DNA from 4 places in the Pseudomonas sp. HP_08 genome. Region 1 is predicted to be linked to each of the others. Evidence: riboswitches for the same ligand, from Rfam matches in the RefSeq annotation. Region 1 holds a riboswitch; each other region holds the start of a gene.
The links. A riboswitch is a leader RNA that binds a small molecule or an ion and turns the genes downstream of it on or off. The one in region 1 is predicted to bind cobalamin.
Positions count from the first base shown of each region.

Region 1 (4,188 bases):
AGGCGAAACTGGCGGGTCGAACCCCATTCAAGACCGTCGAGGGTCAGCATCAGAAGCTGTAGTCGGCGGTGACGAACAACGAGCGCGGCTGGCCCATTAGCCATTGCTGAGCGGTGTTCTGCGCGGTGGCCGCATAACGCCGGTCGAACAGGTTGTACAGTTGCAGGCCCAGGCTGACATCGGGCAGCACCTGCCAGTCGAGGTTGGCATCGACCACCGTGTAGCCCGGCACCTGAGCGGTATTGGCGGTGTTGGCATAGCGGGCATCGACGTAACGCAGGCCGACGCCGGCGTCCAGTTGCTCGGTGACGGCCTTGTTCAGCCACAGGTTGGCGGTACGCCTTGGCACATCGCTGGGGCGATTGCCGGCCCGCGAAACCACCTGGCCATTGACCACTTCATTGAAGTCATCGTATTCGGCACGCACCACCGAGGCGTTGGCGGCGACCTGCCAGCCATGCCCCAGTTGCAGGTCGAGGCTGGCTTCCAGGCCATCGGAAGACTGCTGACCAACTTGTTGGCTCAGGCGCGTGACCGGGTCGAGGGTCAGTACCTTTTTCTTGACGATGTGATAGGCCGCCAGCGTCCACTCGCCACGGCCGTCCCAGAACTGCTGCTTCAAGCCGAACTCGGTCTGCTTCGCCTCGGTCAGGTCCATCTGTTGCTGGGTCGGGTTGAGGGTGATCAGGTTGCTGATCCCGTCTTCGCTGGTCGAATACTGGCCATACAGCGACAGTTGATCGGTGACTGCGAACACCAGGCCGGCGCGCCAGTTGCCGCCGCTCAGGCTGCGATCGCTGCGGGTGCCGGCGCGTTGGTCGCTGCGATCAAGGTGATTCTGGTCGCGGCGAATGCCGGTCACCAGCGACCAGCGCTCGGACAATTGCAGGCGGTTTTCAGCAAACAGGGCGAAGGTGCGGGTCTGGGTATCGGCCAGCGGCTGGTAGGGCGACTGGCTCTGGAAATACGCCGGCGCCGGTTGCCACGGGTCGATGAAGTCGCCGCCGACATCGTTGTACGGCGAGTTATTGCCGACCTCGAAACGGATCTTGTTGTACTCGGTGCCGACCACGGTGCGGCTGTCCAGGCCGAACAGCGAATGCTGGAAGGTGAAGGTCTGGCGGTCGCCGATCTGTTCCTGGTCGTGTTTGATTTCCAGGTAGTCGCTGCGCAGTAACCGATTGCGACTGCTGTCCCAGGTGTAGGCCTCGGCATTGCGCCAGTGACGGCGGCTCTTGATCCAGTACAACTGGTTGCTGGCACTGACGGCATCGTTGATCTGCCAGTCGGTGTTGAGCCGGGTCCACTCGTCGTTGTAGCGCTGAACGGCGTTGCGGATGTTGTAGTTCTCGTCACGCAGGCTGTCACGGTAGCGGCCATCGATCAGCGGCGTGCCGAAATACGCCGCTGGCTCGCTGTCGCCGCGCTCGTGGGCGAAGGTAAAACTCAGGCTGTCCGTGGCTTGCCAGCGCAGCGCGGTACTGATGGCATTGCTGCGCGAGTCGCCATGGTCGACCCAGCCGTTGCTTTGCTGCTGGTTGAGGGTCAGGCGATAACTCAGGCTGTCGCTCAGCGAGCCGCCGCTGTCCAGCGCGGTCTGCTGGCGATCGTACGAGCCATAGCCGACGCGCAGGCGATTGCGGATCGCGCCGTCGAAGGGTTTTTTCGACACCACATTGATCGTCGCGCCCGTGGCGCCTTCACCGTACAAGACCGACGCCGGACCGTTGAGCACATCGATGTGATCGACCATCCAGGTGTCGACCGGAAAGGTCTGGGTGCCGAAACCGGTGTACAGCCGCGAGCCGTCGAACAGGGTCATCACCGACTCATGGCCGGTGAAGCCTCGCGCCGACAGCGCGGTGTTGCCATTGCCGGGTGCAGCGATGCTGGAAATGCCCGGTGCGCGGCTGACCGCTTCCTGCACGCTCTGGTTATTGCGCTGTTCGATGGTCTTGCTGTCGATGCGGCTGACGCTGGCCGGGGTCTGCAAGGACGTCAGGGCAAGCCGCGAGCCGGTGGCCTGTGGTGTGTTCAGGGGGCTGGTGGTGTGTTCGGCGACCTCGTTGACGCTGGTGGCCGGCAAGGTAAGCGCCGACTCTGCGCCTGGGGCGGCGGCAGAAAAAGTCAGCAGGGGCAGCAGGCTCAGTTGCAGCGAGCGTTGCAGGTGCAAAGGGGAGAAACGGGACATGCTATTCCAACTCGATCAGGAAAGAATGAACCCGGAGGGAATAACGCATAGGGAATCGCACGCACAGGCGCACGAGTACCGGCCTGCGCCCGCCCACCGCGGGAATTGCCAAGCGAGTGTGATAGTGGAGCCTCACACGTGGGCTTCAGGCCGGTCTCCGGGCTTGCGAGGATCATGAAACCTTCACCTTCCCATGCTGACGCACAGTGGTCTGTCGAAGGGTTCGCTCGCTTACCGTTGCGGGGGCAGCGCCGGACTAATCACTTGAGGTGACGCACCGGCTTCCCGTTTCACCCCATGCACGGCGGCATGGGGCACCTGAAACTGGGGCGGCATATGACCACCGATCAGGGGCTGCGTCAATACGTGGTGGGTCTGGCCATGACCAGTTGAATCTCGACCCGGCGGTTCAAGGCGCTGCCTGGATCGATGCCCGGTTTTGGCCGCGAGTCGCCGTAGCCGGCCACCACCACGCGCATCGCCTGCTGTGCATCGAGCGTCTGCACCAGCAGCTTGCGTGCTTCGCGGGCACGGGCCGCCGACAGCGTGTAGTTGTCGTCGTACACCGTGCAAAAGCGCGCAAAGTCGGTGACCGGACGCGCCACCGGCAGGTTATCGGTATGGCCCTCGACCAGCACCTGTGCCTGCGCCGAGTCCTGAATGAACGCCGCGATGCGCACGCTCAGCTTGCCTAGCACCGCGCGGGTGGCCGGGGTGATGCAGGCACTGCCACGGGCGAAGGCGTCATCGGGCAAGGTCAGGCGGCGGTTGGCAATGTCGATCTCGACCAGCGTGGCTTCGCCGGTGCGTTCAAGATCGGCCTTCATCTCCGTCAGCAAGGCGTTCAAGCCCTGGCTGCGCGCGGCCTCAGTGGCCTGTTGCTCGGCTTTGCTGGCGGCTTCACCCACCTTGTTCTGCAACACCGAGACCACCAGCATCAGCATGATCACCGCCATGACCCCGGCCATCAGGTCCGAGATGGACACCCATTCATTGGGTTTGTCTTTCATGCCGGGTCACGCAGGTTAAGCGTCTCGATTTTATCGGCGAGCCCATTCACGCTGCCTGCAATCGTATCGACCGATTCCTGCAATTGCGCCGTCGCCGCATGCCATTGCTGCACCACCTGCTCGGTGCGCTCATCCAGGCTGGCCAGTGAGCGGTTGCCATCGCCGGCCTGGGTGCCGAGGGTCATTAACTGCTTGATCAGAATGCCGTGATGCCCCTGGGCCTGTTGCGCCAGTTGCCGCTCCAGCGACTGCAATTCATCCAGCTGCAGCGTGGCACGTTCGGCACGGTGGTCGAGGCTGTCCAGCGACAGGTTGCTCTCTTCGGTCAGGGTGGCCAGTGTCGCCAGATGACTGATCAGCAGATCATGCTGTTCCTGCGCTTGCGGATTCTGCTGCCCGGCCAGAATCGTGAGCTGCTCAAGCTGCTGCCCGGAGGCCGCTGCCTGTCGATCGAGACTGGCCAGAGAATGATTGCCTTCGCCGATCTGGTTGCTCAGCGCGGTGAATTGCTCGACCAGCGCTTCATGCTGGCCTTGGGTCTGCTTGGCCATCTGCATGTTCAGCAGCTTGAGTCCCTTGAATTCCCCGGCCAGCAACTGCGATTGCGCATTGATCGCCTGCACCAGCCGCTCACCGACCCGCTCCAGCGCTTCGCGGGCCTGGCGATCGCGTGCGTCGCTGTGCTCACGCAGCGCGGTGCGGTTGTGGTCCATGGCCTGCTTCATTTGCCGCACGCACCAGTCGGTGCGGCGGCTGTCGGCGGACCAGCGCGACGCCTCCCAGAGCTTGAGCACGATGAAGGCGATGATGCCCCAGGTCGAGGTTTTGAACTTCGAGCCCAGGTCTTTCATCATCCCGGTCAGTTGCGACAGCGAATCGCTCATGGCATTGAGCGAATCGGCGCTGCCTTGCAGCACGCCCGAGGCCTTGTCCAGCGCCATGCCCAGGCCTAGAAAAGTGCCCAGCAGGCCGAAAATCAGCAGCAGC
Region 1 is NZ_JBTOQC010000025.1:14,873-19,060, forward strand. Features, by position in the region: gene ACYAS9_RS21260 (ABC transporter ATP-binding protein) at 1-50, opposite strand, end outside; gene ACYAS9_RS21265 (TonB-dependent receptor) at 50-2,191, opposite strand; cobalamin riboswitch at 2,323-2,528, opposite strand; gene ACYAS9_RS21270 (OmpA/MotB family protein) at 2,551-3,201, opposite strand; gene ACYAS9_RS21275 (hypothetical protein) at 3,198-4,188, opposite strand, start outside.

Region 2 (4,188 bases), on a different contig from region 1:
TGCACGCCGTAGCGCCAGTAGCCGATGCCGCCGTGCAGCGAGATCAGGATGATCCGTGCGTGTTGCAGCACCTCTTCGACATACAGGTCGACCGAGGCGTGGTTCTGCACCTGCATCGGGTTGGCCAGGCGCAGGCTCGGGTAATCATCGGGCAGTTGCTGCGCCGCCTCGGCCAGCAAGGCCAGGCTGGAGTCGCCGCTGCAGAGAATCACCAGCTCGGCGGGGGTTTGCCCGAGGTCGGCGATGCTGTCGTCCGGTACAAAACCACCGGGCTGGGTTCTCAGCAGGTGCATGGATCAGCCAGCCAGTGCCGCGTGCAGACGCGCTTCGAGAACGGCCGCGTCCAGTTCCTGGCCGATCAGCACCAGTTGCGTGGCGCGTTCTTCATCGGCGCGCCAGGCGCGGTCGAAATGCTTGTCGAAACGGGTGCCGACACCCTGCACCAGCAGGCGCATCGGTTTGCCGGGGATGGCCACAAAGCCTTTGACGCGCAGGATGCCGTACTCGACCACCAGTTGCGTCAGGGCCGCGAGCAGGCGTGCTTCGTCGGCTTCGGGCAGTTTGATCGAGATCGAGTCGAAGGCATCGTGATCATGGTCGTCGTGATCGTCGCCTTCGTGATGATCGTGGTGGGTCTTGCGCCCGTCGATGTGCAGCTCCGACTCGGCGCCCAGGCCCAGCAATACGCTCAGCGGCAGGCGGCCGTTGCTGGCTTCGATGACCTTGACCGCGGGCGGCAGCTCTTCGGCGACTTCAGCGCGCACCGCCGCCAGGCCTTCGGCGTCGATCATGTCGGCTTTATTGAGGATTACCAGATCGGCACTGGCCAGTTGATCAGCGAACAGCTCGTGCAGCGGCGATTCGTGGTCCAGGTTCGGGTCCAGCTTGCGCTGCGCGTCGACCTGATCCGGGTAAGCGGCGAAGGTGCCGGCCTTGACTGCCGGGCTGTCGACCACGGTGATGACCGCATCCACCGTGCAGGCATTGCGGATTTCCGGCCACTGGAAGGCCTGGACCAGCGGCTTGGGCAGCGCCAGGCCCGAGGTTTCAATCAGGATATGATCCAGGTCGCCACGGCGCTCGACCAGTTCGCGCATGACCGGGAAGAACTCTTCTTGCACGGTGCAGCACAGGCAGCCGTTGGCCAGCTCGAAGATACGGCCGCTGGCCTCTTCTTCAGTGCAGCCGATGGTGCATTGCTTGAGGATTTCACCGTCGATGCCCAGCTCGCCGAACTCGTTGACGATCACCGCGATGCGCCGGCCTTCGGCGTTGTCGAGCATGTGCCGCAGCAGCGTGGTTTTACCCGAGCCCAGAAAGCCGGTGACGATGGTGACGGGAAGCTTGGCGAGAGTTTTCATCGGATGCCCTTTGGCAATGCGGCGGGCAAGCAGGACGACCACCGCACGCCGTGCGCACAGTGCGAATCGCCACCGGATCACCCCGCCCGGTTGTAGTGAGAATTCGGTTGAGGCAGGTCTCCTGGCTGGCGGTGGCCTTGAAGGCATCCGGCGCGCCTTCCCGCTTGCGCAGTGGCTGTGCGACGAACATGACCGCTTACAGTTGCGGGGGCAGCTACGGCTTGACCGTATTCCCGTCTTAGCCTTGCCTGTACAGGTCAAGGAACCTCAAGGGCGCAAGGCTACGCAGTGGCCGCTGACAGGTCAATGTCGAGATTGACGTTGGCCGTGCCCCATGATCTTCTACACACCTTGTTACGGGTGCCCTTCACAGGGTGAAACGGGAAACCGGTGCTGCGTCTGTGTTTTTCAAGCGACGCAAAGTCCGGTGCTGCCCCCGCAACGGTAAGCGAGTGAGGAGTCAATCCACTGTGCCCTCGGGCATGGGAAGGCGATTCCTGGCAGATGCTCCAAGCATCCCTCGCGAGCCCGGAGACCGGCCCGCAATCGAATTCAGACACCCCGCGGTGGGCGGGCGCAGTCGATACCTGCCCGTGTTCGCTGGCCGGTGTCCGTGCGCATGCCTGCCCTTCACACCTGCCCTTCACTCAAGAGGCACGCAGCATGTCGATCATCAGCAGCAGCCATTCAGCCGCTACCCCCACGACCCTCAGCCAGCGCCTGACCGCCGCCATCGGCGCCGTTCTGCTCGGCTGCAGCCTGGTGTATTTCGCCGGCTTCTCGCACATCGATGCCGTGCACAACGCCGCGCACGACACCCGGCACAGCGCCGCCTTTCCTTGCCATTGAGACCTGAACCCATGTTCAAGCGAATTGTGCAGACAGCCGGTTTCAGCGGCCTGCTCGCGGCCCTGCTGTTGACCCTGGTGCAAAGCCTGTGGCTGACGCCGTTGATTCTTGAAGCAGAAACCTTCGAGCAGGCGCCTGCCGCTCAAGAGCATTCCCATGAGCCGGGCGCTGCTGCGCATGTGCATGAACACGACGAAGAAGCCTGGTCGCCGGAAGATGGCTGGCAGCGCCTGCTGTCGACCACCGGCGGCAACCTTGTGGTCGCCGTGGGTTTTGCCTTGATGCTGGCCGGGCTTTATACCCTGCGCGCACCGGGCAGCGCGGTTCAGGGGCTGTTCTGGGGACTGGCCGGGTTTGCGGTATTTGTTCTGGCACCCACGCTGGGATTGCCACCGGAATTGCCGGGCACCGCAGCGGCCGATCTTGGCCAGCGCCAGACCTGGTGGATTTCCACCGCCGCGGCAACGGCCGCCGGTCTTGCGCTGATCGTCTTCGGTCGAGGCGCACTGCTCAAGCTGCTGGGTGTTGCCTTGCTGGTGGTGCCGCACGTGATCGGCGCGCCACAGCCGGAGCAGCATTCCAGCCTGGCGCCTGAAGCACTGGAGTCGCAGTTTATCGTCGCCTCCCTGGTAACCAATGCACTGTTCTGGGCAGCATTGGGTGCGATCAGCGCCTGGCTGTTCCGTCGCGGCCGGCATGCCGGGCAATACTGATAGACCGTTGTTGGCGATCGGCCTGGGCTGCCAACAAGGCTGCCCGGCCGAGGTGCTGCTGGACCTGATCGAGCGCAGCCTGCATGAGTACGGCCTGAAGACCAGCGCGATCAGTGCGCTGACCTCTATCGACAGCAAGCGTGACGAACCAGGCCTGCGGCAACTGGCCGGGCAGCTTGGCTTGCCGCTGGTGTTTTTCAGTGCGGCGCAGTTGCAGGTAAATGAAGGCCAGTTGACCCATCGCTCGGCGCTCGCCTTCGAGCGCACCGGCTGTCATGGCGTTGCCGAAAGTGCCGCGCTGGCAATGGCCAGCCAGTTGAGCGGTGCCCCTTCCCGGCTGCTGATCGAGTACCGGAAAAACCGCCAGGCGACATTGGCCTTGGCAATCAGCCCATCAAGGGGCGGATAATGCCGGCTTTGATTCAAGCTTCCGGAGTGTTCATTGACTGTTTATTTCATCGGCGCCGGCCCCGGCGACCCGGAACTGATCACCGTCAAGGGCCAGCGTCTGATCCGTAGCTGCCCGGTGATTATTTATGCAGGTTCGCTGGTACCCATGGCGGTGCTGGAAGGCAATAACGCCCGTCAAGTGGTCAACAGTGCCGAGTTGCACCTCGAACAGATCGTCGCCTTGATGAAATCTGCTCATGCACAGGGCCTGGATGTCGCTCGTGTCCATTCCGGCGACCCGAGCCTGTATGGCGCCATTGGCGAGCAGATTCGCTGCCTGCGCGAGCTGGATATTCCGTTCCAGATCATCCCCGGCGTCACCGCGACAGCGGCGTGCGCGGCGTTGCTGGAAAGCGAGCTGACCCTGCCTGATATTGCCCAAAGCGTGATCCTGACCCGCTTTGCCGACAGCACCGAGATGCCTGCCGGTGAAGCACTCGGCGACCTGGCGCGGCACGGCACGACCATGGCGATTCACTTGGGGGTCAAGAATATCGGGCGGATTGTCGATGAGTTGCTGCCGCATTACGGCGCCGATTGCCCGATTGCCGTGGTGCATCGCGCCAGCTGGCCGGACCAGGATTGGGTGCTGGGCACGCTTGCGGACATTGAGCAGAAGGTAACGGCCAAAGGCTTCAGGCGTACGGCGTTGATTCTGGTTGGGCGGGTATTGGCAGCGGACAATTTTGCCGAGTCATCGCTGTACCGGGCGGGACACGCACATTTGTACAGGCCGTAGGAGCGCGCTTGCCCGCGACCGAGTGCGCAGCGCTCGCAAAATCTCGGAAACGCTGAAAATTTACGACTGCTAACGC
Region 2 is NZ_JBTOQC010000051.1:270,365-274,552, reverse strand. Features, by position in the region: gene cobN (cobaltochelatase subunit CobN) at 1-293, opposite strand, end outside; gene cobW (cobalamin biosynthesis protein CobW) at 297-1,361, opposite strand; cobalamin riboswitch at 1,456-1,646, opposite strand; cobalamin riboswitch at 1,703-1,919, shown strand; gene ACYAS9_RS27755 (CbtB domain-containing protein) at 2,025-2,210, shown strand; gene ACYAS9_RS27750 (CbtA family protein) at 2,222-2,923, shown strand; gene ACYAS9_RS27745 (cobalamin biosynthesis protein) at 2,907-3,332, shown strand; gene cobM (precorrin-4 C(11)-methyltransferase) at 3,366-4,112, shown strand.
Region 2: linked by a shared signal. The riboswitch ahead of ACYAS9_RS27755 (CbtB domain-containing protein) and the one ahead of ACYAS9_RS21265 (TonB-dependent receptor) in region 1 are both predicted to bind cobalamin.

Region 3 (4,188 bases), on a different contig from region 1:
CCTGCCGGCGTATCTGGCCAAGACCGTCACGCTGGGCGGCCTGATGCAGATTCGCAGTGCGTTCAGTGCGGTGCAGGGTTCGCTGAGCTGGCTGATCGACGTGTACCCGCGCTTGATGATGCTCAGCGCCGCAATCGAGCGGCTCGGGCAGTTTCAACAGGCCATCGCCACCACCCGCTGCCAGGTGTGCGAGTGCCCGCGCGGCTCGGTGTTGCGCCTGGACAACCTGCAAGTGCAGTTGCCCAACGGCAAGCCGCTGCTGAAAAACCTCAACCTGATCGCCACGCCCGGCCAGTGGCTGCGCATCGAAGGCCGCAGCGGGCTGGGCAAATCGACCTTGCTGCGCACCCTGCAAGGCTTGTGGCCGTGGTATCACGGCTGCTGGCAATTGCCGGGCGGCAGCAGCCTGTTGATTCCGCAACAGCCTTATCTGCCCAACCTGCCGCTGCGCCAGTTACTGGCCTACCCGGCCAGCGTCTGCCCGCCGGACGAGCGCCTGAGCGAAGCATTGCAACAGGTGGGTCTCGGCCACCTGGCGGGTCGCCTGGAGGCGCAATGCGAGTGGGCCCGCGAATTGTCGGGCGGTGAGCAACAGCGCCTGGGCATTGCCCGCGTCTTGTTGTATGCGCCGCAAACGTTGTACCTGGACGAAGCCACCAACCAGCTGGATGAGCCAAGCGCCTGCCAGTTGTTGACGACGGTGCGCCAGGCACTGCCCAACACGCTGGTGGTCGGCATTACCCACCAGCCCGGTGTGGCGCGGCTGTTTTCACGGACGCTGGATCTGGAGGGCGGGCAGCGACTTCGAGGTATGACATCTTCGTGAAAATATCTCGGCCTTTTGCCTCTTTATCGACTCCGGCATGCTGAAAAACGCAGAAAACCTATAAAATTCATCACACAACCTATTGACACGGGCCGCTGCACAGACGAATAATCGCCACCAAGTTGTATGACAACATATAAATAAAGCCCTAATAATTACAAAATCAGCAGGCCGTCATGACCATTATCCGCACCCGTGTCACGCGACTACCCGATCCTGTCCACGCCCTTCCGGGCGAAGAAAGACTCCCCGCGTATACGCAGCGCATCGGCTGAACCCCGAGCGCAGCACTTTCTTTTTTGGAGCAGTCGGGTGGCCAAGGGCACCCGTCGCAGCGTTCAGTAGTGGCGACTCTGTTCGGCTTGCTGTTGCTCATTTTCTTCATCAATCGGCACCGGCGCGTGAGGATTTCCCCATCGACATGGAACACCCTTCTCCCGCCTCGGGCCGTCGCTCCAACCTGACCCGGCAACTGGTCGCCGAGCTCTCGCGCAAAATTCGCGAGGGCGAGATCAGGAGCGGTGAAAAACTGCCGACCGAGCTGGCCATCAGTCGTGATAACGGCGTCAGCCGCACCGTGGTGCGCGAGGCCATGTCGCGTTTGCAGGCCGAAGGTCTGGTCGAGACCCGCCACGGCATCGGCACCTTTGTCGTCGATGCCTCGCAACCGCGCAGTGTCACCGCCGAGCAGCCACACCTCGGCAGCCGCCAGGACGCTGTCGCCATACTGGAACTGCGCCTGAGTGTGGAGCCGGAGGCCGCCGCCCTCGCCGCCCGGCGCCGCACTCCGGAACAACTTGAAGCCATTGCCCAGGCCCTGCACCGGTTGCAGGTGTGTGCCCGCCAGGGCGGCGACACGCTGCAGGCCGACTATGAGTTTCACCGCCAGATCGCCCTGTGCACCACCAACAGTTTTTTCACCGACGTGATGAATCAGTTGGGCAGCAGCATCCTGCCGCGCATCGGCACCGGCTTCGGCACTCAACCGGTGCTGGCCGATGCCCAGGACCCGGATGCCCAGAGCCGCGAGCAGGAGCAGATCTTCACCGCCATCCGCCATCAGGACAGCGACACGGCCCGCGCGGCGATGCGTCTGCATTTGATCAATTGCCTGCAACGGCTGGCGACAAACAATTAGCGACTTGCTGGTTGATCGTTTACCATGCCGCCCGTCGGTTTCCGAGAGGAACTAACAGGGAATTCGCAGGCCGTGCCCGCACGCGCCAACAACGAAACTGCCCCCGCAACTGTAGGCATCGAGCCGCTCCATTGAGGTCACTGGGTCAACCCGGGAAGGCCGGAGCAAGGCGTAGACGTGCCAGTCAGGAGACCTGCCGACACACACTTTTACTGACCGGCGGGGTGTCCGGGAAGGACATCCGCGCACGCCTGTCGGCCGTGTGTCTTGCTGCCTCCTGCCGGTCGGGAAGCGGCCGCGATGTATTTCCTGCCTGTACACTGCGCCCCGCTTTTGTACGAATGGAGATCGCCTTTCATGTCACTGCCCCGCCTGGCCACCCTGTTTGCTGCTCTGGGCTTTTCCGGCCTGAGCCTCGCCGCGCCCACTCAGTACCCGTTGACCCTGGAAAACTGCGGCATGCCGCTGACCTTCGCCAAGGCACCGGACAAGGCAGTGACCATCGGCCAGGCCGGCACCGAGATGTTCTATGAGCTGGGCCTGGGCGAGCGCCTGGCTGGCACGTCGTTGTGGTTCAACAATGTGCAGCCGCGCTTCAAGGAACAGAACGACAAGGTCGAGCGCCTGGCCGACAACGACCCAAGCTTTGAGGCGGTGATCGGCAAGCGTCCGGGGCTGGTGGCCGTGCAACTGGAATGGATGGTCGGCAAACAGGGCGTGGTCGGCACCCGCGAGCAGTTTCATGACCTGAAGATTCCGACCTACATCATGCCGTCCGACTGTGAAGGCAAGGACAACCTGGTCGGCGCCGACGGCACGCGCCTGGAGCCGTTTCGCATCGACACCATCTACAAGAGTGTCGAGCAACTGGCGCAGATCTTCGATGTTCAGGATCGCGGCGAGCAGGTGGTCAGCGAGCTGAAGGCACGGCTGGCCAAGGCTCTGGCCAACGTTGACCGCAACAAGGCCAAGGATGTGTCGGCGGTGTTCTGGTTCTCCAGCGCCGACCTTGATATCGACCCGTACGTGGCCGGCCGCAAGGGCATCCCGGACTTCATGCTCAACAGCCTGGGCATGCGCAATATCGTCGAGTCCGATGAAGAGTGGCCGACCGTTGGCTGGGAAACCATCGCCAAGGCCAACCCGAGCATTCTGGTGATCGCACGCATGGACCGTCGCCGCTTCCCGGCTGACGACTACACCCGAAAACTGGAATTTCTCAAGTCGGACCCGGTGACGCGCAACATGGACGCGGTGAAAAACGACCGCATCGTCATCATCGATGCCGACGCCATGCAGGCCAGCCTGCGCATGTTCACCGGCATCGAAGAACTGGCCGACGCCGCTGACCGGTTCAACAAATCCAAATGAAAATCCAGGTCGTGCTGGGCCATGTGCTGTGGGTGAGCGTCGTGCTGGTGCTGGCGGTGATCGCCGGCGCCGCCATCGGCGAAACCCGCATCAGCATGGAAGTGGTCTGGCAGATCCTGGCCAATAAACTGTGGAGCGCCGGTTACCCGGTCGACCCTATCGATGAAGGCATCATCTGGAATTACCGCCTGACCCGCGCCATCGTCGCTGCCGCCTGTGGCGCCGGCCTGGCGCTGTCGGGCGTGGTGTTGCAGTCGCTGCTGCGCAACCCGCTGGCCGAGCCTTACCTGCTGGGAATTTCGGCCGGCGCCTCGACCGGCGCGGTGCTGGTGGCGTTGCTGGGCCTGGGAGCCGGGGCGATTTCGTTATCGGCCGGCGCGTTTGTCGGCGCCATGGCGGCATTCGCGATGGTCACCCTGCTCGCCCGTTCTTCCCAGGGTTCCAGCGCCGCCGGGCACATCATTCTGGCGGGCATTGCCGGCTCGCAGTTGTTCAATGCCCTGACCTCGTTTTTGATCACCAAGTCGGCCAGTTCCGAACAGGCGCGCGGCATCATGTTCTGGCTGCTCGGCAACCTCAGCGGGGTGCGCTGGCATTCGGTATGGCTGGCGGTGCCGGTGGTGCTGGCCGGCCTGCTGGTGTGCATGTGGCATCGGCGGGCGCTGGATGCGTTCATGTTCGGCAGCGATTCGGCCGCCTCGCTGGGCATTCCGGTGCGCCGTGTGCAGGTGCTGCTGATTACCTGCGCGGCGTTGATTACGGCGGTGATGGTGTCGATTGTCGGCTCCATCGGTTTTGTCGGCCTGGTGATTCCGCATGCGGTGCGCATGCTGGTCGGCGTGCGCCACGCGCG
Region 3 is NZ_JBTOQC010000053.1:46,066-50,253, forward strand. Features, by position in the region: gene ACYAS9_RS29240 (ABC transporter ATP-binding protein/permease) at 1-826, shown strand, start outside; gene ACYAS9_RS29245 (FadR/GntR family transcriptional regulator) at 1,248-1,964, shown strand; cobalamin riboswitch at 1,983-2,179, shown strand; gene ACYAS9_RS29250 (ABC transporter substrate-binding protein) at 2,322-3,335, shown strand; gene ACYAS9_RS29255 (FecCD family ABC transporter permease) at 3,332-4,188, shown strand, end outside.
Region 3: linked by a shared signal. The riboswitch ahead of ACYAS9_RS29250 (ABC transporter substrate-binding protein) and the one ahead of ACYAS9_RS21265 (TonB-dependent receptor) in region 1 are both predicted to bind cobalamin.

Region 4 (4,188 bases), on a different contig from region 1:
CCGGCCGCATGGTGGGCGGCAATGGCCGCGCGCATCGGCTGGTTGGCGCACAGCGTCACATGGTGCAACTCGGGATAGCCGCCGGGCAGGTACAGGCTGTCGGCGTCGGGCAGTTGCGTGTCATGGATCGGCGAAAAGAAGCTCAGCTCGGCGCCCATATTGCGCAGCAAATCAAGGCTGGCGCCGTAGGTAAAGGCAAACGCCTCGTCACGCGCGATGGCGATACGCACCCCGGCCAGCAGCGGCTCGACCGCTTGCGGCTCGGGGGCAGCAAAGCTGACCGGCGGCGGCAACGTGACTTCGCAGGTGCTGCCCAAGGCATGGGCGGCGGCGTCCAGGCGTGCATCCAGATCGTTCAGCTCGCTGGCCTGCACCAGCCCCAGGTGCCGGCTGGGCAACTCGATGCCGGTTTCGCGTGATAGCGCGCCGTACCAGCGCAGGCCTTCGGTCAGGCTGTTTTCCAGCAATTGCGCGTGGCGCACGGTGCCGACCCGGTTGGCCAGGACACCGGCAAACGGCAGGTCCGGTTGATAGCGCGCCAGCCCCAGTGCCAGCGCGCCGAAGGTCTGCGCCATGGCGGTGCCGTCGATCACGCCCAGCACCGGCACACCGAAGTGCCGTGCCAGATCGGCGCTGGACGGCGTGCCGTCGAACAGCCCCATCACGCCTTCAATCAGAATCAGATCGGCCTCGCTGGCCGCTTCCCACAACAGACGGCGGCTTTCTTCGGCACCGACCATCCACAGGTCGAGCTGATAAACCGGCGCACCGCTGGCGCGCTCCAGAATCATCGGATCAAGAAAGTCCGGCCCGCATTTGAAGACGCGCACCTTGCGTCCCTGGTTGCGATGCAAGCGGGCCAGGGCCGCCGTTACTGTGGTCTTGCCCTGCCCGGAAGCCGGGGCGGCAATCAATACAGCGGGGCATTGGCGTGCAGCGTCACTCACAGCTCGATGCCCTTTTGCGCACGAATGCCGGCCTGGAAGGCATGCTTGACCATGGCGATTTCCGACACGGTATCGGCCAGCTCGATCAGTTCGGGCTTGGCGCCGCGACCGGTGACCACCACGTGCTGCATGGGCGGGCGCGCCTGCAGGTCGCTCAGGACCTGATCCAGGTCCAGGTAGCCGTGCTTGAGGGCAATGTTGAGCTCATCGAGAATCACCAGGCCGATGGCCGGGTCACTGAGCAATTGCTTCGAGACTTCCCAGGCAGCCTCGGCGGCAGCGATGTCACGCTGGCGATCCTGGGTTTCCCAGGTAAAGCCTTCGCCCATCACGTGGTAGCGCACCTGCTCGGGAAAACGCCGGAAGAACAGCTCTTCGCCAGTGCTGTTGCGGCCCTTGATGAACTGCACCACGCCGCACTGCATGTCGTGCCCCATGGCGCGGGCAAGCATGCCGAACGCCGAGCTGCTTTTGCCCTTGCCGTTGCCGCTCAAGACCAGCAGCAAGCCGCATTCGTTGGGGGAGTTGGCAATACGCTCGTCAATAATGGCTTTTTTGCGCAGCATGCGCGCCAGATGGCGTTCGTCACGTTCGGGGGATTGGTTCATCTTCAGCTCTCCGCTGGGGGGCACGCGAAAGCAGACGACAGGACAGCATCGGGCCGCAGGCGCGTAACCCTGTGCAGAGCATCGCCCGCCGTGATGCTGTGAAAAAGTGACAGGCCGGTCTCCGGGCTCATGAGCGGGACATTGTCCCTGGCGGTGCGCCTTCCCGGGACAAACCCAGTGGCGTCGGACACAGCCTTGACTCATCTACCGTTGCGGGGGCAGCGCCGGAATCGGATGGCTCCTGACCGGCTTCCCTGTTTCACCTTGCCAATCAATGATTGCCAGGCACCTGAAACAAGCGGCGAAGGGTAGAGGGTTGGGCAAACAGCGTCAAACAGTATTGGGATTGAACCTCCCGAGCGGGCACTTCTCTACTCTTTAACCTCCTCTGGTTTTGCGAGATAACCCCGGCATGTTCAGACTCGACCCGCGTTACGCAATCATTCTGCTCACCGCTGGCGGCCTTGCAGCCTGTGGCGAAACCTCCAAGCTGCAAGTCGCCGACGGCTTCGGCCCTGATCCGCAATTGCCCGAGCCCAACAAGACCCTGATCCCGACGGTCAATATCGCTCCGGCCATCGGCTGGCCGGAAGGCGGCAAACCGGTCGCCGCACCGGGCACGCAAGTGGTGGCGTTCGCCGAGGGTCTGGACCATCCACGCTGGCTGTATGCGTTGCCCAATGGCGATGTGCTGGTGGCCGAGTCCAACGGGCCGGCCAAGGAAAGCTCGGGCCTGCGCGACTGGGTGTCGCAGAAGGTCATGAGCCGCGCCGGTGCCGGCGTGCCCAGCGCCAACCGCATCACCCTGCTGCGCGATGAAAACCGCGACGGCATCGCCGAGACCCGCTCGGTGTTGCTGGAAAACCTCAATTCGCCGTTCGGCATCACGCTGGTGGACAACACCTTATATGTGGCCGACACAGACCGCCTGATCAGTTTTCCATATGAAAGCGGCCAGACCCGCATCAGTGCAGCGGCCACCAAAGTCACTGACCTGCCCGGCGGCCCGCTTAATCACCACTGGACCAAGAACGTGATTGCCAGCAAAGACGGCAGCAAGCTGTATGTCACCGTCGGCTCCAACAGCAATGTCGGCGAAAACGGCATGGACCAGGAACAAGGCCGGGCCGCCATCTGGGAGGTGGACCGCGCCTCGGGCCAGAAACGCATCTTCGCTTCGGGCCTGCGCAATCCCAACGGCATGGACTGGGAACCTGTGACCGGCAAGTTGTGGACAGCGGTCAACGAGCGTGACGAGATCGGCAGCGATCTGGTGCCCGACTATGTGACCTCGGTGCAGGACGGCGGCTTTTATGGCTGGCCCTACAGTTATTACGGTCAGCATGTCGACAAGCGTGTCGAGCCGCAAAACCCGGAACTGGTCGCCAAGGCCATCGCGCCGGACTACGCGGTAGGCCCGCACACCGCTTCGCTGGGCCTGGTATTCGCTGACGGCAAAACCCTGGCCGCGCCATTCAATCAGGGTTTGTTCATCGGCCAGCACGGCTCATGGAACCGCAAGCCGCACAGTGGTTACAAGGTGGTGTTTATTCCGTTCAAGGACGGCAAGCCCGCTGGTCAACCGATCGATGTGCTGACAGGCTTTTTGAACAAGGAGGAAAAAGCCCAGGGTCGCCCGGTCGGCGTGATCAACGATCAGCGCGGTGGCTTGCTGGTGGCCGATGATGTAGGCAACAAGATCTGGCGGGTGACCTCAACGCAATGAGGCGGGAACCGGCCGCTGCAATCAGCGGCCGTTCTGTGCCAGGTTTTCCGGGTGGATAATGCGCTTGGCATTCAGATAGGCTTTCTGCCAATACGGCTTGCTCAGGCTGTCGAGCTTGACCGTGCCGCCCGTGGCCGGGGCATGCACGAAGCGGCCTTCGCCGACATAGATACCGGCATGCGATACCTGCGAGCCGCCTGAGGTGGCGAAAAACACCAGGTCGCCGGTCTGCAGCTGCTCGCGACCGACAGTGGGCGCATTCATCACGATCATGTCGCGCGTGGAGCGCGGCAGGCTGATGCCGGCCATGTCACGGTAGACATAACTGATCAGGCCACTGCAATCGAATCCGGAATCGGGGGTATTGCCGCCCCAGCGATACGGCGTACCCACCAGGCTAAAGGCGCGGAACAGCACGTCTTCGACAGCTGCCGAAGGCACGGTGGCAGGCGCGGCCAGTACAGGGCGCTGAACGATACGGGGTTGCGGGGGCGGCGGCGCGCTGGCACAGGCACCCAGCAGCGCAGCAAGGGAAATTACAGCCAGGCGCAATGTCATCGACATAACCACAACTTCTCCATCCGGATGCGGCCTAGTTGCCGAAAGCAAAAACCCGGTCAGAGACCGGGCATCACGTCATTTATGGCGTTTGATAGTAGCTGGTTTCACGCTGGTCGAGGTCATCGCAGTGGTTTGTACTTCACCGGCGGCGGGCGCCATGACCAAAGCACGCTTGGCCTCGATGAAAGTCTTGCTCCAGTACGAGTCGTCCAGGCTGTCGATACGCACCCCACCGCTGCGGCGGCTGCTGGAGTGGATGAACTGATCATCGCCCAGATAGATGGCTGCATGGCTGACCCGACCGCGGCCGGCGGTGCTGAAGAACAGCAGGTCGCCTGGCTTGAGG
Region 4 is NZ_JBTOQC010000003.1:179,078-183,265, forward strand. Features, by position in the region: gene ACYAS9_RS04875 (cobyrinate a,c-diamide synthase) at 1-947, opposite strand, end outside; gene cobO (cob(I)yrinic acid a,c-diamide adenosyltransferase) at 944-1,555, opposite strand; cobalamin riboswitch at 1,651-1,863, opposite strand; gene ACYAS9_RS04885 (PQQ-dependent sugar dehydrogenase) at 1,968-3,281, shown strand; gene ACYAS9_RS04890 (C40 family peptidase) at 3,303-3,845, opposite strand; gene ACYAS9_RS04895 (C40 family peptidase) at 3,918-4,188, opposite strand, start outside.
Region 4: linked by a shared signal. The riboswitch ahead of cobO (cob(I)yrinic acid a,c-diamide adenosyltransferase) and the one ahead of ACYAS9_RS21265 (TonB-dependent receptor) in region 1 are both predicted to bind cobalamin.